3 regions of the Streptomyces sp. AHU1 genome follow, and region 2 is predicted to be linked to each of the others. Evidence: riboswitches for the same ligand, from Rfam matches in the RefSeq annotation. Region 2 holds a riboswitch; each other region holds the start of a gene.
The links. A riboswitch is a leader RNA that binds a small molecule or an ion and turns the genes downstream of it on or off. The one in region 2 is predicted to bind S-adenosylmethionine.
Positions count from the first base shown of each region.

Region 1 (6,483 bases), 4.2 Mb from region 2:
GGCGATCTCACGGGCGAAGCCGATCTCGTGGGTGACGATGACGAGGGTGGTGCCGCTGTGGGCCAGGTCCTTGATGACGGCGAGCACTTCGCCGACGAGTTCGGGGTCGAGCGCCGACGTCGGTTCGTCGAAGAGGATGACTCCGGGCCGCAGGGCGAGGGCGCGGGCGATGGCCACGCGCTGCTGCTGCCCGCCCGACAACTGCCGGGGGTAGGCCTGGGCCTTGTCCGCCAGGCCCACCCGCGCGAGCAGATCGCGCGCCAGGTTCCGGGCCTCCGGCTTGGAGAGCCTGCCGACCGCCACCGGAGCCGCGGCCACGTTGTCCAGCACGGTCAGGTGCGGGAAGAGGTTGAAGTTCTGGAACACGAAACCGATGCGGCCGCGCTGGGCCAGGATGACCCGCTCGCTCAGCTCCCTCAGGCGGTCGCCCTGCCTGCGTACGCCGACGAGCTCGCCGTTCAGACTGACGTGGCCGGCCTCGGGCTTCTCCAGGTGGTTGATCACGCGCAGCAGGGTGGACTTGCCGGATCCGGACGGGCCGACGACGACCGTCACCTCTCCCGGCCGCACGGTCAGCCGGACCCCCTTCAGCACATGGTGGGCGCCGTACCACTTGTGGACGTCGAGCACGTCGACGGCCGCGGGCGCCGGGCTGTTCGTCTCGCCGCTCATACCGCCGTCTCCCTCCGGATCCGCGCCCGCAGGTCACGCAGACCGCTTCGCGCCTTCTGCAACGGGGTCGGCGGCAAGGTGCGCAGCGCGCCCCGCGAGTAGTGCCGCTCGACGTAGAACTGGACGACGGACACGACGCTGGTGAGGATCAGGTACCAGGCGGTGGCGACGAGGAGCAGCGGCACGATGTCGCCGGGGTAGGTGCTGCCCATGCTCTGCACGGAGCCGAACAGGTCCAGCAGGGAGACGTAGAAGACCAGCGAGGTGCCCTTGATCAGACCGATCAGCTGGTTCACGTAGTTGGGGACGATGGAGCGCAGCGCCTGCGGGAAGACGATCCTCGCGAACCGGTACCGCTTCGGCAGGCCCAGGGCGGCGGCCGCTTCGTGCTGCCCCTGGTCCACGGAGAGGAGGCCGCCGCGCACCACTTCGGAGGCGTACGCCGCTTCGTTCAGGCTCAGTCCCACGACGGCGACGGCCATGTCGGTGGCCAGGCGGGACTCGTCGAAGGTGAGGAAGGCCGGCCCGAACGGAACGCCCAGGCTCAGCGTCTGGTACAGCGCGCTGAAGTTGTAGAGGAACAGCAGGACCACGATCAGCGGCACCGACCGGAACAGCCAGGTGTAGACCCAGCTCACCGCGCGGAGCACCGGGCTCGGGGAGAGCCGGGCCAGGGCCAGCAGGATTCCGCCCAGCAGGCCCGACAGGGCGCTGTAGAGCGTGACTTCGAGGGTGATGAGCAGGCCGTCGAGAACGGCCGGCCGGAGGAACCAGTACCGGAAGCGGTCCCACTGGTAGAAGGGGTTGGTCACCAGGCCGTGGGCGATCTGGGCGACCAGCACGAGCACGACGGCCGTGACGATCCAGCGGCCGGGACGCCGGAGCGGAAGGACCCGCCGGGCCGCCACGGGTTCGGACGGGGCGGGCAAGCCGGTACGGGGGATCGCATCGGCTGGCGTCGCCGGTCCGAAGGACACGGCGCTGCCGGGAGGTTGACTCATGGAGAGCTCCAGCGGATTCGGACTCCCCGCGTTCTCGCGGGCGCACGGCACCGTGCGAGCCGGGAGGCGGCTCGGACACGGCGGTGCGCGGTCGCGCGGACGACGGGGGCTGGACAGGAGGGGACGCACCGCGACGGCGGTGGTCGTCAGTGACGCGGAGGAAGCGTCAGCCCTGGCTGACGGGGCGACACGGACCGCTACACAGCGCGCTGTTGACGCGCAGCAGGTCCACGGAGCGGTCGGCGCACAGCACATCGCGGCCGAGGCGCCGCCATGCGGCCGTCCCCTCGGCTGTGTGCGTCACCGTCACCATCTCTTCTCCGGTCGGAAGGAATCCCCTTGGTGGGCCGCACGTTAGGCCCGCCCCGAAAAGAATGTCAATGCGCGTGACCACCAGGTGAGACCACTCGTACCGCCTTCTTGACGGCGCAACGGAGCCCGTCGAGACTGACATGGACGGTCACGATTGTCAGCGCCCATGGTGGGGGTAGAACTCCCTCCAGTGGTCATCGGCCCCGGCCCGCTGGCAGGCAACCCTTCCGCTGCGACGGGGTGCCCCGGGTGACGACCGGGTCCCGCCGGTGCGGCGGGGCAAGCGCGGTCTCGCGTCTCGCGAGCCCTGGAATCGGGACCGGTGGGAATGCCGAGGAACGGCTTGACGAGGCGCCTGCACATCGATCTGTTGCGTGTCTCCAGCGCTTACTGATCCGCGGCCGGTCCGTTCGATCCGGACCGGCGCGACGAGCGCAGTCGATCCGCATTCGGCCGCTGGTGCCCATAAGGCGGCGGTGGCTTCCTTCTTCCCCCAGGGAGAGTCATGCCCGAGACAGCTTCGCGCACGTCCAGCACCACCGGCTCACGCCCTTGTGAGCCGGTCTCGCTCCCCTCGACCCTGCGTCTCCAGCCGGCGGCCGCGTCGCCCGCCCTCCCCCACCGTGTCGACAGCCGTATCGGTGTGGGCCTCGCCGGCGGCTTCTACCCGGCTCCGCACCGCTACGAGCTGTATCTGTCACGGAGTTGTCCCCTTTCGCTGCGCATCGCCATCACCCTCGGACTGCTCGGTCCGAAGGAATCGGTCGCCACCACGCTCCTCGTGGACCCCGAGCGCACCCCCGACGCCTTCGCCTCGCTGCGCCGTGCCTACGAGGCCACCGAGCACCACTTCGACGGACCGCTGACGGCGCCCGCGCTGTGCGACCGCTGGAGCGGACGCATCGTCAGCAACCACACGCCCGACATCCTCCGCGATCTCGCCGGACTGCTCTCCGGCCACACCACGGCATGTCCTTCCACGCTCCGTCCCCCGTCCCTCGGCGCCGACATCGAGGCCCTGCGCGATCTGCTGGACCGTGATGTCACTCCGTCCGCCTGTCCGCCGGAGCTCACGGCGGCACTGGAGCTGCTGGACCGTCGGCTCGCCTCCGGTCCCTACGTGCTGGGCGACAGCCTGACGGCGGCGGACGTGGACGCGTGGGTGGCGCTGACCGCGTTGGGCCGGTCCGACGCCCTCCGTTCCCACCCCCGGCTCCAGGAGTACGTCCGCCGCCTGGGCGACCACCCCGCCTTCCGTCGGGCGACCGATGTGGTGCCCCTGGCGGCGGACGCCTGACGCTCCGGGCAGAACCCGGGGACGCGGTACGCCCGGCGGCGGGGGGAGCACCACGCGGCCGGGCGGTGCCACGGGCGGACGGGGCGGACGGAAGGCACGTCGTCCGCCGGCCCCGGCCCGGCGCCCGGACGGTTCACTCGCGCGGAACCAGCAGGATGCTCACGCCCTTCAGGGTCGAGGTCCACTGCCGGCCCTGGTCGAGGGCCTCGCGCCCCGGACCCAGGATCTGCTCCTGGACGATCAGCGCCGACTCGCGGAGCTCCTCCCACGGCTCCTGCACCTCGAAGGCGCGCCGGGCCCGCTCCACCGAGCCGATCAGAGCGCGGCAGGCCGCTTCCACGTCGGCCACGTTCTGGCCGGCCGATCCGACGCCCTCGATCGACCACGTCATCCACAGGCGACCCATGGCATCACTCTGTCCCATCCCCGGAACCGACGCATGTCCGATGCCCGGAACACCCTCCGGGGTCCGCCGTCGGACCCCGTCCACGTGCGGTCCACCGGTGTTCGGCGCACGCTATGAGCGTAGAAGCCCGGCACCCACACCACACGTCCGGTGGCCAGAAGGATGACGATGGCTGGAACCGGCCCCGCGAAACGGCCGTCGGCGGCACAGCGCCGTGTGCTCGCTCCGCTCGCCCTCGCCCAGTTCATCTGCAGCTTCGCCGGCTCCAACATGAACGTGATGATCAACGACATCAGCGAGGACCTCGACACCACCGTGCAGGGCGTGCAGGTCGCGATCACGGTCTTCCTGCTCGTGATGGCCGCGCTGATGATTCCCGGCGGGAAGCTGACGGACCGCCACGGCCGCAAGCGCTGCTTCCTCGCCGGTCTGACGGTGTACGGCGTCGGTGCCCTGCTGAGCGCCGTCTCCCCCGGCCTCGGTGTCCTCATCCTCGGCAACTCGATCCTCGAGGGTATCGGGACGGCCCTGCTGATCCCGCCCGTCTACATCCTCACGACGCTCCTCTTCGAGGACATGACCTCCCGCGCGCGGGCCTTCGGGGTCGTCATGGCGCTCGGCGGGATCGGCGCCGCGGCCGGTCCGCTGATCGGCGGACTCATCACCTCGTGGATCAGCTGGCGGGCCGCCTTCGTGTTCCAGGCCCTGGTCATCGCCCTCATCATCGTGCTGAGCCGGCATCTGGAGGACCCCCTGCCGCCGGACCCGAGACGGCCCTTCGACACCGTCGGGGCCGTCCTGTCGGCCGCGGGACTGGTCCTCGTCGTCATGGGCATCCTGGCCGCCGACAACGACGTGTGGCTGATGGCCGGTCTGCTCGTCCTCGGCGCCCTGACGCTGCTGTGGTTCTTCCGCCACGTGCGCGCCCTCGAGTCGGCGGGAGAGGAACCGCTGCTGTCCGTCAGTCTGTTCCGTGACCGCACCTCCAATCTGGGGCTCATCACCCAGAACATCCAGTGGCTGCTGCTCATGGGCACCTCGTTCACCGTGGCCGCCTACCTCCAGGTGGTGCGCGGCTACGACGCCATCGAGACCGGTGTCATCTTCACGGCCGCCACCCTCGGTCTGCTCGCGACCTCCCTGGCCGCCCAGCGTCTCGCCGAACGCCGCCCGCAGCGCACCCTGATCATCACGGGCTTCGTCGTCACCATCGCCGGCGTCGTCCTCCTCATCGCGATGGTCGACAGCTTCGCCGGCGCCTGGGCCTTCGCGCCCGGACTCCTCCTGGTCGGACTGGGGCTCGGGGTGATGCTGACCCCCTCGGTCAACATCGTCCAGTCGAGCTTCACCGAGGACCGGCAGGGCGAGATCTCCGGCCTGTCCCGCAGCGTGTCGAACCTCGGCTCCTCGCTGGGTACCGCCGTCGCCGGCACGATCCTCGTGGCCGGCTTCACCACTCGCTCGTACGCCGCCGCCATGGTCACCCTCGCCGTCCTCGGGCTGCTCGGACTCACCGCGGCGGCACTCCTTCCCCACCCCGCCAGGAGCACGCGGAACGCGGTGGGCGCCCGGGCACCCGACGGCGGCTGAACCCGGGACGGGGCGGCCGCCGTCCTCCTGGGTACGGGCGGTTCCCTGCGGCCCGTACCACCGGGAACCGCCCGCCACCCGCGCCCCCTCCAGCTCCTGTAACGCTTTTCGCACCGCTGTCCAAGAACGGGTGAAGAGACTCTGAAGCACTCCGGGAACCTCCGCCGTGAAGGACCGAGGGGCCCGCGACACGAAGGAGACGCCTGTGGACGGCGCGGAACCGATACGGGGCGGGCCCGCCGCAGCGGCGCGCGACCCCCGGCTCTTCGAAGCGTTCTACCGGGGTCATGTCGACGCCGTGACGCGTTTCGTGGCCCGCCGGGTCGACGACCCGCACACCGCCGCCGACCTGACGGCCGAGATCTTCCTCGCCGTCCTCGACTCGGCCCACACCTACCGGCCGGCCCTCGGCAGCGAGCGGGCCTGGCTGTACGGCATCGCGCGCAACGTCGTGTCGTCGGAGCGCCGCCGGGTCGCCCGGGAGGCCGAACGGGACCTGCGGTTCCGGGGACGGCGGCTGCTGGACGCCGACGACATCGTCCGCCTGGAGGACAAGCTCGACGCCGAGAGCCCCGGCCGGCGTGTCCTGGCCGCGCTCGCCCGGCTCCCCGAGGGCGAGCGCGCCGTCATGGAGCTGATCGCCGTGGACCAGCTCACGGTCACCGAAGCGGCGGCGGCTCTCGGGATCCGCCAGGTGACCGCCCGGGTCCGGCTGCACCGGGCACGCAAGGCACTGCGGGCGGAAGCCGACTCCCGGGCCCCGGAGCAGGGCGCGGCGGCCGTACGCGCGTCCGGCGGCCCGTCACGGGAGCGGACATCGAACGCGGCGCTGCTGTACGTGAAAAGGGGAGAGGCATGAACTCGACGCCGACGTTCGAGGACCGGCTGCTCGACGAGCTGAAGCGCGAGATCGCGCTCCGCGGGAGCACGGGGCGCGAGACCGCGCCGGCCGGCGCGAGAACCCCGGAGCGCGGGACACGTGCCTCGGTGCGCCGGCTGCTCACCGTGCGCCGGATCACCGTCGCCGCGGTCGGCTGCGCGATGGCCGCCCTCGCCACGGTGGTCGCGCCCGGTTCGCCGGCCACCCCCGCCGCGTACGCGGTGGAGCGCCACGGTGACGGCAGTGTCACCCTGACCGTCAAGGACCAGCACATCGGCGTCGGTGCTCAGCGTGAGCTGGCGGTGGTACTGCGCCGGAGCGACAT
Region 1 is NZ_CP174283.1:8,383,368-8,389,850, reverse strand. Features, by position in the region: gene ACICHK_RS37045 (amino acid ABC transporter ATP-binding protein) at 1-672, opposite strand, end outside; gene ACICHK_RS37040 (amino acid ABC transporter permease) at 669-1,673, opposite strand; SAM riboswitch class IV at 2,132-2,277, shown strand; gene ACICHK_RS37035 (putative leader peptide) at 2,314-2,379, shown strand; gene ACICHK_RS37030 (glutathione S-transferase C-terminal domain-containing protein) at 2,491-3,282, shown strand; gene ACICHK_RS37025 (hypothetical protein) at 3,416-3,688, opposite strand; gene ACICHK_RS37020 (MFS transporter) at 3,857-5,278, shown strand; gene ACICHK_RS37015 (RNA polymerase sigma factor) at 5,484-6,137, shown strand; gene ACICHK_RS37010 (hypothetical protein) at 6,134-6,483, shown strand, end outside.
Region 1: it holds a riboswitch for S-adenosylmethionine, as region 2 does, so the genes downstream of both, ACICHK_RS37035 (putative leader peptide) here and thrC (threonine synthase) in region 2, are expected to answer to the same signal.

Region 2 (6,483 bases):
CACCGCTTCCGCCCTCGCTCCCGGTCTCCACCCTTGCTCCCGGTCTCCGTTCTTGCTCCCGGTCTCCGCTCTTGCTCCCGGTCTCCGCTCTTGCTCCCGGTGTCCGCCCTGGCCCCGCTGTTCGTCCGGGTGCCCGTTCCGGTCCCTCGTCCCGGCGGTTGTCGGTGGCGGGGACTACCGTGCTGTCCGTGGCTCCTCCCCTCGTGGACGAGGGGCTTCCCGACCGGCCCCGAGGAGAGAGATGGAAGAGCTGCCCGCGCGCGAGCGGAGCATTCTCGCCCTGGAGCGCCGCGGTTTCTCCGGTCCCGGCGCCAAGGAGCGCGCCATACGCGAACAGCTGGGTCTGGCCCCGGTCCGCTACTACCAGCTGCTCAACGCGCTGCTGAACGACCCGAGGGCCCTGGCGCACGACCCCGTCACGGTGAACAGGCTGCGCAGGGTGCGGGAGGCCCGCCGGGACGAGCGGTGAGGACGGGCGGCGGGATCGGGGCGTTCCGGGCCGCGCGCTCGGGCACGAGTCGGGAGTACGCCCGCGCCCACCCGGATAGGGTCGTTCCATGGGCAGCCACTCCGAATCCCAGGACTCCTTGCCGGACCCGGTGACCCCCGCCGGACGCGACGCTCTGGAAGCGATCCTCACGCGTCCCGCCCGGACGGTCGTCGCACTCGACTTCGACGGAACCCTCGCCCCCATCGTTCCCGACCCCGACCGTGCCCGCGCGCACCCCGACGCGGTCCCCGCGCTCGCCGCGCTGGCCCCCCGGGTCGCCTCCGTCGCCGTGGTCACCGGCCGCCCGGCCGGCGTGGCCGTGCGCCACGGCGGTTTCGCGGGCGTGCCAGGACTGGAGCACCTGGTCGTCCTCGGTCACTACGGCGCCGAGCGCTGGGACGCGGTGAGCGGCACGGTCACCGCGCCCGCCCCGCATCCCGGTGTGGCCGCCGTCCGCGCCGAACTGCCCGGCTTCCTCGACCGGATCGGCGCCTGGCAGGGCACCTGGATCGAGGAGAAGGGCCGGGCGGTCGCCGTGCACACGCGCCGCGCCACCGACCCCCAGGCCGCCTTCGAGGCGCTCCGGGAGCCGCTGGGTGAACTCGCCGCCCGGCACGGTCTGATCGTCGAGCCGGGACGGATGGTCCTGGAGCTGCGTCCGCCCGGGACGGACAAGGGGGTCGCCCTGTCGGAGTACGTCCGGGAGACCGGCGCCGAGGCCGTCCTGTACGCCGGTGACGACCTGGGCGACCTGCCCGCCTTCGCCGCCGTCGACAAGCTCCGCTCCGACGGGGTTCCCGGGCTCCTGGTGTGCAGCGGCAGCTCCGAGGTCGCCGAACTCGCCGAACGTGCCGACCTGGTGGTCGACGGTCCGGCCGGGGTCGTGCGCCTGCTCGCCGCCCTCGCGGCCGCACTCGCCTGAGCCGCCTGCTCGTCACCCGGGCGGGCCGGGGTGGCGGCAGGCTTGTCTCGCCCCCTCCACCCCTGCCCTTCCCGTATCCGGGGGCGCTGCCCCCGGACCCCCGCTCCTCAAACGCCGGAGGGGCTGGATCTTCCCGGCCGGGGCTGAAATCTCCTGCTCAGGAATCCAGTTCGCGCAGTTGGTCCAGGAACCACTGGGCCGGGGGCAGCGCGGTGGCCGCGGCGGCCAGGCGCTTGGTGCGTTCGGCGCGTTCGCCGGGCTGCATCGTGAGTGCCTCGTGCAGCGCCCGCGCCGTCCCGGTCACGTCGTACGGGTTCACCGTGATCGCGTCCTCGCCCAGCTCCTCGTAGGCGCCCGCCTCCCGCGACAGGACCAGCGCGCAGCCCTCGTCGGAGACGACCGGGACCTCCTTGGCGACGAGGTTCATGCCGTCCCTGATGGGGTTGACGAGGGCGACGTCGGCCAGCCGGTAGGCGGCGAGCGAGCGCGCGAAGTCGTCCTTCACGTGCAGCACGACCGGGGCCCAGCCCGGCGTCCCGTAGCGGGAGTTGATCTCGTCGGCGAGCCGCTGCACCTCGGCCGTGTAGTCCCGGTACACCGCGAGGTCCTGCCGCGACGGGTAGGCGAAGGCCACGTGGACCACCCGCTCACGCCACTCGGGGTGGTCGTCGAGCAGCTGCCGGTACGCCAGCAGTCCCCGCACGATGTTCTTGGACAGCTCGGTCCGGTCGACGCGCACGATCGTCCTGCGGCCCGCGCCGATCTCCTCGCGCAGCGCGGCCATCCGCTCCCCGACGTCCGCCCGGCGCGAGCGCTCGCGCAGGAACTCGGCGTCCGCGCCGAGGCCGTGCACGCCGACCCGGGTCTCGCGCACGGGCGGCCGGGCGCCGTCCAGGTGCTCGATCGTCGGGGAGGTGCCCGAGGGCCGGGTGGCGCTGTAGCGGCCGGGTTCGGCCCCCTCCGCGCAGCGCATGAAGGCCGTGGCCCACCGCCAGGTCAGGAAGGCCACCCGGTCCGCTCCGAGCATGCCCGCCATCAGCTCCGCGCGGATGTCGTCGGGGAGCATCCGGAAGTAGTCCTCGGGCGCCCACGGGGTGTGGGAGAAGTGGCCGATGCGCAGGTCGGGGCGGAGTTCGCGGAGCATCCCCGGCACCAGGCACAGGTGGTAGTCCTGGACCAGCACCGCCGCGCCGTCGGCCGCCTCCTCGGCCAGCGCCTCGGCGAAGGCGCGGTTGTAGGCCCGGTACGCCTCCCACCGGCGCCGGAACTCCGCGTCGAAGACCGGCTCCAGCGGGGTCTGGTAGAGCATGTGGTGGACGAACCACAGCACGGAGTTGGCGATGCCGTTGTACGCGTCGGCGTGCGTGTCCGCGTCGATGGCCAGCATCCGTACGCCGTCCTCGTGGACCCCGCGCCGGACCGCCTCCCGGTCGCCGTCGCCGAGCGCGGAGCAGACCCAGAGGGCGCCCGCGTCCGGTCCGATCGCCGAGAGGCCCGAGACGAGGCCGCCGCCGCCGCGTCTGGCGTGCAGCGAGCCGTCCTCCCGTACCTCGTAGGTGACCGGGCCGCGGTTGGAGGCCACCAGGATCCTGTGGGCACCGTGCGTTGAAGCCATGCCTCGAAACCTAGCCCCGTCTCGAAACGCTCAAACGCGCCCTTCGGCCGTATGCGATCGACGGCCGTCGGCGCCTGCCTATGCGGCTCTGCGCCGCCGGTACTCGGAGATTTCGGTCATCGGCGGCCTTTCCTCGGTGTCCACGGAGTATGTGCGCGGCCGGAAACCGTCGCGGTCGCGCTCGAACTGGGTGAGGGAGGGGCGGATCAGGTGGCCGCGCGCCAGCCGGAGCTGTGCGGTGCGGTAGATCGCGGCGGCCATGCGGCCGAGCGCCTGCCCGTCCTGGTGGCGGTGCTTGCGCACCCCGACGTCGACCTGGGCGAGGGCGTCCAGGCCCACCAGGTGCAGGGCGTCGACGAGCATGCCCAGTTCGACGCCGTAGCCGACGGGGAAGGGGAGCTGTTCGAGCAGCGAGCGGCGGGCCGCGTACTCGCCGCCGAGCGGCTGGACGAAGCCCGCGAGCTGCGGCCAGTGCATGTTCAGCAGGGGGCGGGCCATCAGCTCGGTGACCCGGCCGCCCTGTCCGCCGCCGCCGGCCATCGGGCGGTCGTACATGGCCTTGACCAGGTCGACGCCGGGATCGGTGAGCAGGGGGCCCACGATGCCGGAGACGAAGTCGGACGAGAACTCCTTGAGGTCGGCGTCGATGAAACAGACGATGTCCCCGCTCGTCACGAGCAGCGACCGCCACAGCACCTCGCCCTTGCCGGGCACCGCCGGGATCCGCGGGAGGATGTCGTCGCGGTGCACGACCCGCGCGCCCGCGGCGGCGGCGACCGCGGAGGTGCGGTCGGTGGAGCCCGAGTCGACGACGACGATCTCGTCGACGAGGGGCACCTGCTGCATCAGGTCGTGGCGGATGACGGAGACGATCTCGCCGACCGTCTCCTCCTCGTTGAGCGCGGGCAGGACGACACTGACCGTCGACCCCGTGGCGCGTTTGGCCGCCATGAGCCCGTGGAGCGGGCGGTCGGTCACGGACCAGGAGCGTGTGCTCAGCCAGCTCTCGACTTCTCTCAGCACCGTCTGCGGCTCCTCACTGTCTGATCACACGCTCTCATCGGCGTGCCCGCCGCGGCCGGCGGCAGATCGATTGGCTCGTCTCGCGGTTCGGACGACTATCTCAACTGTCCTGGGCTTCGGTTACAGTCTTGAACAACGCGCATGACCATCGCATGTCCTGGATCGTCGGCGCGTATCGCGTTCAACAGTTCAACAATCAAATACCGCTCATCCAGAGGGGCAGAGGGATACGGCCCGATGAAGCCCCGGCAACCCTCCAGCCGGTCTCGTACCGATCGATGTCGATCGCGTCGCGGGGCTCCCGGCTAGGGAAGGTGCCAAATCCGTCTCACGGCGAAGTGCGCCGTGAGGAAGATGAGGAGAAAGGGCCTCGCCTCCATGGCTGCGCAGACAGTTGCAAGCACCACGAACTCCGCCGACTCGGTGGACCTCGGCCCGGCCGCGGCGCTTTCCTGCCGCGAGTGCGGACACCGCGTCCCGCTCGGCCCGGTCTTCGCCTGCGAGGAGTGTTTCGGCCCGCTGGAGATCGCCTACGACTTCTCGGCCTACGACACCGAGGAACTCCGCAAGCTGATCGAAGCGGGACCCGCGAACATCTGGCGCTACGCGCCGCTGCTGCCCGTCCCCGCGGACGTGGCGGACAAGCCGAACATCAACCCCGGCTGGACCAAGCTCGTCCAGGCCGACAACCTGGCCCGTGAGCTGGGTGTCGACGCCGGAAAGCTCTTCGTCAAGGACGACTCCGGCAACCCGACGCACTCCTTCAAGGACCGCGTCGTCGCCCAGGCCCTCGAGGCGGCCCGCGCCTTCGGGTTCACCACCCTCTCCTGCTCCTCCACCGGCAACCTCGCCGGAGCGGTGGGCGCCGCGGCCGCCCGCGCCGGCTTCCGTTCCTGCGTGTTCATCCCGCACGACCTGGAGCAGGGCAAGGTCGTCATGGCCGCGGTCTACGGCGGCGAGCTCGTCGGCATCGAGGGCAACTACGACGACGTGAACCGTTTCTGCTCCGAGCTGATCGGCGACCCGGCCGGAGAGGGCTGGGGCTTCGTCAACGTCAACCTGCGGCCCTACTACGCCGAGGGCTCCAAGACGCTGGCGTACGAGATCTGCGAGCAGCTCGGCTGGAGGCTCCCCGACCAGCTCGTCGTGCCGATCGCCTCCGGCTCCCAGCTCACGAAGATCGACAAGGGGCTGCAGGAGCTGATCAAGCTCGGGCTCGTCGAGGACAAGCCGTACAAGATCTTCGGCGCCCAGGCCGAGGGCTGCTCCCCGGTCTCCGTCGCCTACAAGGCCGGCCACGACGTCGTACGGCCGCAGAAGCCGGACACCATCGCCAAGTCGCTCGCCATCGGCAACCCGGCGGACGGACCGTACGTGCTGGACATCGCGCGGCGCACCGGCGGCGCGGTGGAGGACGTGGACGACGAGCAGATCGTCGACGCGATCAAGCTGCTCGCGCGCACCGAGGGCATCTTCGCCGAGACGGCCGGCGGTGTGACCGTCGGCGTCACCCGCAAGCTGATCGAGAACGGTCTCCTGGACCCGACCTTGACGACGGTCGTGCTGAACACCGGCGACGGCCTCAAGACCCTGGACGCGGTGGCCTCCGACACCGGGCTGACCGCGACCATCCGTCCGAACCTCGACTCCTTCCGAGAGGCTGGCCTCGCATCATGAGCGTCAACGTCCGCATCCCCACCATCCTGCGCACCTACACCGGTGGCGCCGCCGAGGTGAAGGCCGAGGGCGCGACCCTCGCCGAGGTCATCGCCGACCTGGAGCAGAACCACACGGGCATCGCCGCGCGCGTCCTGGACGACCAGGGCAAGCTGCGCCGCTTCGTGAACGTGTACGTCAACGACGACGACGTGCGCTTCGAGCAGGGTCTGGAGACGGCGACCCCGGACGGCGCGGGCGTATCGATCATTCCGGCCGTCGCCGGAGGCTGATCGTTACCCTCGGTAATGCCGAACACATTGCGTTCACAGAATTGCCCCCTCCGTGAGACAAACGGAGGGGGCAATTCTGTGGGGTTGAGCGCGCTAGAGTTGGGGAAGCCGCTCCGCTTTCGATGTTGGTTTCATGCCGGACGCATATGAGTGATCGTTCGGCGGCCGACAAGAAGTAGCCAAAGTGGATCGCCTTTTTGGGCATTTTATGGCATTTGCGGGGCCCGAATTGCCCCGGATCTTCGCGTATCCTCCGCATATCATTGATCAGCCATGCCCAGAATTCTCGTCCGATTGACCTGTTGCAGAGGGCAGTTGGACAGATACATTCAGCCGCGGTCGACGCGTTCCGGCGCACACCCCCAACCGTTGGGGGGTGAGGTCTGACCCGGATCCGCGAAGTGTGGATCTGTGCAAGGGCCAGTAATAGGGGAGTTAGGCATGGCTCAGGGCACCGTCAAGTGGTTCAACGCGGAGAAGGGGT
Region 2 is NZ_CP174283.1:4,171,805-4,178,287, reverse strand. Features, by position in the region: gene ACICHK_RS18610 (DUF3263 domain-containing protein) at 242-469, shown strand; gene otsB (trehalose-phosphatase) at 558-1,412, shown strand; gene ACICHK_RS18600 (trehalose-6-phosphate synthase) at 1,570-3,027, opposite strand; gene ACICHK_RS18595 (glucosyl-3-phosphoglycerate synthase) at 3,106-4,050, opposite strand; SAM riboswitch class I at 4,255-4,411, shown strand; gene thrC (threonine synthase) at 4,429-5,727, shown strand; gene ACICHK_RS18585 (MoaD/ThiS family protein) at 5,724-5,999, shown strand; gene ACICHK_RS18580 (cold-shock protein) at 6,441-6,483, shown strand, end outside.

Region 3 (6,483 bases), 1.4 Mb from region 2:
CATCCGTTCACCCCAACCATCCGTACGGGGCCCGCTCCGTCAGGAGCCGGCGCCCGGCCTGTCCACGAGTTCGACCTGATCCACCGCGTTGCACCAACGGCACCGCACCGACTCGATGGTCTCACTGACCACCTCGCGCTCCTCGACCTTGGGCTCACCGGCCAGGTCGAGGTGCACGTACTCGACGACCTTCGACGAGCGGGTCACGTCGAAACGCGTGAGGTTGCCGCAGAGAGTGCAGCGCCAGCGGGTCTTGGCGTCGGGCAGGGGAACTGTCATAGGGCAGCCGCTTTCCTTCTAGTGTCCGTCCGATGCCGGTCTTCCGGCGCGTCTGGCTCGTAACCCTACGGCCTGGCGGGTACTCGACGCTCGGGTGTCCACGGCGGCGAGGCGATCTGTGCGCATCGATGTGGTTACGTCATGCTCTGCACCATGATCGGCAATTGGAGTGCTGCGGTCGGCAGGGCGGTGCGGGGTCGGTCGGCGCCGGTGACGTACGGGCTGATCGTCCTGTGCTGTCTGATCTTCGTGATCGGTCCCGCCTCGGGCCTGGATCCCGCGTACGGCACCGGGGACGAGCTGCTGGTCGCCCAGCGGGCGTACTTCCGCCGCTGGGGCGTGGTGCCGGCCGACCTGTTCGGCGGGGCGCCGGGCGAGGCGCTCACCCCCGCCACCGCCCTGTTCATCCACGGCAGCTGGCTCCACCTCCTGGGCAACATGCTCTTCTTCTACGTCTTCGGGCTGATGGCCGAGGAGCGCATGGGCCATCTGGAGTTCGCCCTCTTCTACCTCGGCTGCGGATACCTGGCCCTGCTCGGCTACGCGGCCGCCAACGCCACCGCGCAGCAGTCCCTGGTCGGAGCCTCCGGGGCGATCTCCGCGGTGCTGGGCGCGTTCCTGTACCTGTTCCCCAGGGCCCGGGTGACCAGTCTCTTCCCGTTCCTCTTCTTCCTGCCGCTGCGGTTCCCGGCGTGGGTGGTGCTGCCGTTCTGGTTCGCCCTGCAGTGGCTGGCGGCGGGCCGCAGCAGCCCGGGCCCCGGGGTCGCCTACCTGGCCCACCTCGTGGGCTTCTCCCTGGGTTTCGTCTACGCGTGGGCGCGGTTCCGCCGGCGCCCGGCCGCCGCGCCCCCCGCGGGGCTGTTTCCGCGGCCCCCGGTGGAGCGGCCGGGTCCGGCGGACCGCGAGTAGGGTGAGATCCCCCAGCAGCGGCCCCCTAGGGAGAGAACCAGCCGTGATCACCGCGATCGTCCTCATCAAGACCAGCGTGGACCGGATCCCCGAGATCGCCGAGTCGATCGCGTCCCTGGAGAGCGTCAGCGAGGTCTTCTCCGTCACCGGCACCTACGACCTGATCGCCATGGTCCGGGTCCAGGCCCACGACGACCTGGCGGACGTCATCCCCGGCAGGATCAGCAAGATCCCGGGCGTCGAGGCGACGGACACGCACGTGGCGTTCCGTACGTACTCCCAGCACGACCTGGAGGCGGCGTTCGCGATCGGCCTCGACAACTGACCGACGCGGCGCCGCCTCCGGGCGGAGCTTTCACGGGCGTCAGACCGCCGGGACGCAGCGGCCGTCCTCGGTGCGGTACTGCCAGCGCGCGCCGTCGCTGACGAGCTCGCGCACCGCGCGGACGAAGCGCTCGACGTGCTCGTCGGGGGTGCCGGCGCCGAAGCTGACGCGGATGGCGTTGAGGGACTTCTCGCCCGGGGCCGCCTCGGGGGCGCCGCACTCCCCCTGGACCTCGGGGGCGCTGCCGAGCAGCGTGCGGACCAGCGGGTGGGCGCAGAAGAGGCCGTCGCGCACCCCGATGCCGTACTCGGCGGAGAGCGCGGCCGCGAAGTGCGAGCTGTTCCAGCCCTCGACGACGAAGGAGATGACGCCGACCCTCGGGGCGTCGTCGCCGAAGAGGGACAGGACCCGGACCTCGGGGATCTCGGCGAGGCCCGCGCGGACGGTGCGGATCAGGTGCTGCTCACGGGCGACGAGACGGTCGAAGCCCTCCTCGGCGAGCGCCTTGCAGGCCGACGCGATCGAGTAGGCGCCGATGACGTTCGGCGAGCCGGCCTCGTGCCGGGCGGCGCTGTCGTGCCACTCCACGTCCACACCGCCGTCCTCGCGCCGGGCGACCCGGCGGCTGGCGCCGCCGCCCGCGAGGTACGGCTCGGCCGCGCGCAGCCAGTCGGAGCGGCCCGCGAGGACGCCGGAGCCGAAGGGCGCGTACAGCTTGTGCCCGGAGAAGGCGACCCAGTCGACGTCGAGGTCCTGGACCGACACCGGGTGGTGCGGGGCGAGCTGCGCGGCGTCGAGGACGATGCGGGCTCCGTGGGCGTGCGCGGCAGCGGCCAGCTCCCGCACCGGCCACAGCTCGCCGGTGACGTTCGAGGCACCGGTGACGCAGACCAGGGCCGGTCCGTGGGGGTCCCGGGCGGCGAGGGCGCGCTCCAGGGTGTCGACGGCCTCGCCCGGGGTGCGCGGGGCGTTCAGGTAGGTCACCCGGGCGTCGCGCCAGGGCAGCAGCGAGGCGTGGTGCTCGGTCTCGAAGACGAAGACCTGGCAGCCGGCCGGGAGGGCCGCGGCGAGCAGGTTGAGCGAGTCGGTGGTGGAGCGGGTGAAGACCACCTGGTCGCCGGCGCGGCAGTCGAGGAACTCCTCGACGGTCCTGCGGGCGTTCTCGAAGAGGTCGGTGGACAGCTGCGAGAGGTAGCCGGCCCCCCGGTGGACGCTGCCGTAGTACGGCGCGTACGCGGCCACGTCGTCCCACACCCGCTGGAGGGCGGGCGCGCTGGCGGCGTAGTCGAGGGCCGCGTAGGTCACCTCGCCGCCGGTGACGAGCGGAACGGTGACGTCCCGGCCCAGGACCGGCAGGGGGGCACAGACGGACGAGTCGGCGGCAACGGTGGAGACAGACATGGCGAACTCCTGTGAGAAGCAGGCGGGATCACCGCGCGGCCGGCCGCCGGAAGGCGGGGCACGGCGCGGGAAAAAGTGAAAAGGGTGTGCGGAGGCGGGGCTCGGCGCCCTAACGCATTCGCTTGCTCACAGAAGGCTCCCTCGAACGACCAGGACCCCTGGTTGCGTCCGCCCGGAGGGCGGGAGGGGTCCGCGCTTGCCGTAGGCCTCGCTGCCTACGACCTGGTCTTCACCCGGGGCACCCCGCCACGGACGGAGGGTTGCCGGACAGCCGGCCGGGGCCTGATGGCTGTCACTCATGACCTGGTACAGCATCTTGCCAGAGGATCTCCCGCGCGCAAGGCGCAGTCCGGATCCTGGACTGCGCCTTGCGCGGGATCCCGCGTGGATCAGGCGTTGCTGGCGGCCACCCAGCGGTCCAGGGTGCGCCTCGCGGCCCCGGAGTCGATCGACTCGGCCGCCCGCTCCATCTGGTCGCGGAGCTGGCCGGCGAGCGGCGCGCCGGTCGGCGTGAGGGCCACCAGGGCCGCCGCCGAGTTCAGCAGGACCGCGTCCCGCACGGGCCCCTTCTCGCCGTCCAGCAGGCGCCGGGCGACCTCCGCGTTGTACGAGGCGTCGGCGCCGCGCAGGGCCTCCACCGGGACGGTGTCGAGCCCGACGTCGCGCGGGTCGAAGTACTCCTCGGTGACCGAGCCGTCGCGGACCACCCAGACGTGGGAGCCGGCCGTGGTGGTCAGCTCGTCGAGGCCGTCGTCGCCGCGGAAGACCAGCGAGGAGTTGCCGCGCTCGGCGAACACGCCCGCCACGATCGGCGCCATGCGGGGGTCGGCGACGCCGACCGCCTGGGCCTTCACCCGCGCCGGGTTGGTCAGCGGTCCGAGCACGTTGAAGGTGGTCCGGATGCCCAACTGACCGCGCGCCGCCGCGACATGACGCAGCGCCGGGTGGAACTTGACCGCGAAGCAGAAGGTGATCCCGGCCTCCTCGGCCACCTCGGCCACCCGCTTCACCGGCAGTTGGAGATTGACGCCGAGCTTCTCCAGGACGTCCGACGACCCGGAGGCCGAGGACGCGGCCCGGTTGCCGTGCTTGACCACCTTGGCGCCGGTGCCGGCCACCACGATCGAGGACATCGTGGAGATGTTGACGGTCTTCGCGCCGTCGCCGCCCGTCCCGACGATGTCGACGGTGTGTCCGGGCACCTCGATCACGTTGGCGTGCTCGTACATCGCCCGGACGAGTCCGGTGATCTCCTGGACGGTCTCGCCCTTGGCCCGCAGCGCCACCACGAACCCGGCGATCTGGGCGTCGGTCGCCTCGCCGCGCATGATGCGGTCCATCGCCCAGGCCGTGTCGTCCGCGCTCTGGTCGTGGCCCTCGAGCAGGCCGTTCAGTACCGCGGGCCAGGAACGGCCCGCCGCGGTGTCGCCTCCAGCGGGGTTCACAGCGCTCATGGTCGCTCCTGGGTTCGTAGGTCACGCGGTCGCGGGTGACACGGTCGTGGGTGGCACGGGGTGGATCACCCCGCGGCACCGGGTGAGTCCACCCTATCCAGCCCGGGACACGGCAAAGAGCCCCGTCCATGTCATGGACGGGGCTCCTGCCGTGGCGAACAGCCGGGGATCAGTGGTGGCCGTGGCCGCTCGTGATCTCCTTGTACTCCTCGATGGTGGGCTTGGGGATCTGGCCCTCCTCGCCGTAGAAGCCCTCGCTCATCTTGGCGCGCAGCTTCTGCGCGCCCGAGACCTTGCGCTCGACACCGTTCTCGTCGACCGTCGGGCCGATCTCGACCGGCTTGTACTGCTCGTGCGCGGTGAGCGTGTGCAGCGCGTCCTGGCTGAGCGGCTCGTGGACCTCGATGAACTCACCGTGCGGCAGGCGCTTGATGATGCCCGACTCGCGGCCGTGCAGCACCTTGTCCCGGTCCCGGCGCTGGAGGCCGAGGCAGATCCGCTTGGTGGCGAGGAAGGTGAGCACCGGCACGACGAAGAACGCGATGCGCACGAACCAGGTGATCGAGTTGATCGACAGGTGGAAGTGCGTGGCCCAGAGGTCGTTGCCGCCACCGACGAGCAGGACGAAGTACCAGCTGATCCAGGCGGCACCGAACGCGGTCCGGGTCGGGACGTTGCGCGGGCGGTCCAGGATGTGGTGCTCGCGCTTGTCGCCGGTGACCCAGGACTCGATGAACGGGTAGACCGCGATCGCGACCAGGACCAGCGGGAAGATGACCAGCGGGATGAACACGCCCAGGACGAGCGTGTGGCCCCAGAGGTTGATCTCCCAGCCCGGCATGACACGGATCAGGCCCTCGGAGAAGCCCATGTACCAGTCGGGCTGGGCGCCGGTGGACACCTGGTCCGGACGGTAGGGGCCCAGGGCCCAGATCGGGTTGATCGAGGCGATCGCCGCGATGGCCGCGATGACACCGAAGACCAGGAAGAAGAAGCCTCCGGCCTTGGCCATGTAGACCGGCAGCAGCGGCATGCCGACGACGTTGTTGTTCGTCTTGCCGGGGCCCGCGAACTGCGTGTGCTTGTGGTAGAAGACCAGGATCAGGTGGCCGACGACCAGGCCGAGCATGATGCCCGGCAGCAGCAGCACGTGCACCGAGTAGAAGCGGGCCACGAAGTCGCCGCCCGGGAACTCGCCGCCGAACAGGAAGAACGACAGGTACGTGCCCACGATCGGCACGGACAGGATCGCGCCCTCCATGAAGCGGACACCGGTGCCGGAGAGCAGGTCGTCCGGGAGCGAGTAACCGGTGAAGCCGGTGAACATGCCGAGGACGAACAGCAGGAATCCGAAGACCCAGTTGACCTCACGCGGCTTGCGGAACGCACCCGTGAAGAACACGCGCATCATGTGCACGAACATGCCGGCGAGGAAGATCAGCGCGGCCCAGTGGTGGATCTGACGGATCAGCAGACCACCGCGCACATCGAAGGAGATGTGCATGGTCGAGTTGAACGCCTCGGACATCAGCTGGCCCTGCAGCGGGACGTAGCTGCCGTGGTACTCCACCTCGTTCATCGACGGGTGGAAGAACAGGGTCAGGTACACACCCGTGAGGATGATGATGATGAAGCTGTAGAGGCAGACCTCACCCAGCATGAACGACCAGTGGTCGGGGAAGATCTTGCGCATGTTGGACTTGGCCAGGGAGTAGATCCCGAGACGGCCGTCGGCCCAGTCTGCGACCCGCTCACCGGCGGGCGCCTTCTCGCGCGAGGGGCGCGAGTCGGAGGTGGTGGTAGTGCTCATCCGCGCTCCCAGAATGCAGGACCGACGGGCTCCTTGAAGTCACTGAGCGCCTCGAGGTAGCCCTCAGCGTTCACGCCGATCTGCAGCTGCGGCAGGGCGTGACCGGCCGGGCCGAAGATGACCCGGGCACCGTCGGAGAGGTCGAAGGTGGACTGGTGGCACGGGCACAGCGCGTGGTGCGTCTGCTGCTCGTACAGGGAGATCGGGCAGCCGACGTGGGTGCAGATCTTCGAGTACGCCACGATGCCCTGGTAGGACCACTCGAGTTCCTGCTTGTCCTTGATGTCCTCCGGCTGGAGCCGGAT
Region 3 is NZ_CP174283.1:2,734,437-2,740,919, forward strand. Features, by position in the region: gene ACICHK_RS12440 (NYN domain-containing protein) at 1-3, opposite strand, end outside; gene ACICHK_RS12445 (hypothetical protein) at 40-279, opposite strand; gene ACICHK_RS12450 (rhomboid family intramembrane serine protease) at 433-1,188, shown strand; gene ACICHK_RS12455 (Lrp/AsnC family transcriptional regulator) at 1,232-1,513, shown strand; gene ACICHK_RS12460 (aminotransferase class V-fold PLP-dependent enzyme) at 1,553-2,914, opposite strand; SAM riboswitch class IV at 3,102-3,218, opposite strand; gene trpD (anthranilate phosphoribosyltransferase) at 3,304-4,368, opposite strand; gene ACICHK_RS12470 (cytochrome bc complex cytochrome b subunit) at 4,538-6,178, opposite strand; gene ACICHK_RS12475 (Rieske 2Fe-2S domain-containing protein) at 6,175-6,483, opposite strand, start outside.
Region 3: it holds a riboswitch for S-adenosylmethionine, as region 2 does, so the genes downstream of both, ACICHK_RS12460 (aminotransferase class V-fold PLP-dependent enzyme) here and thrC (threonine synthase) in region 2, are expected to answer to the same signal.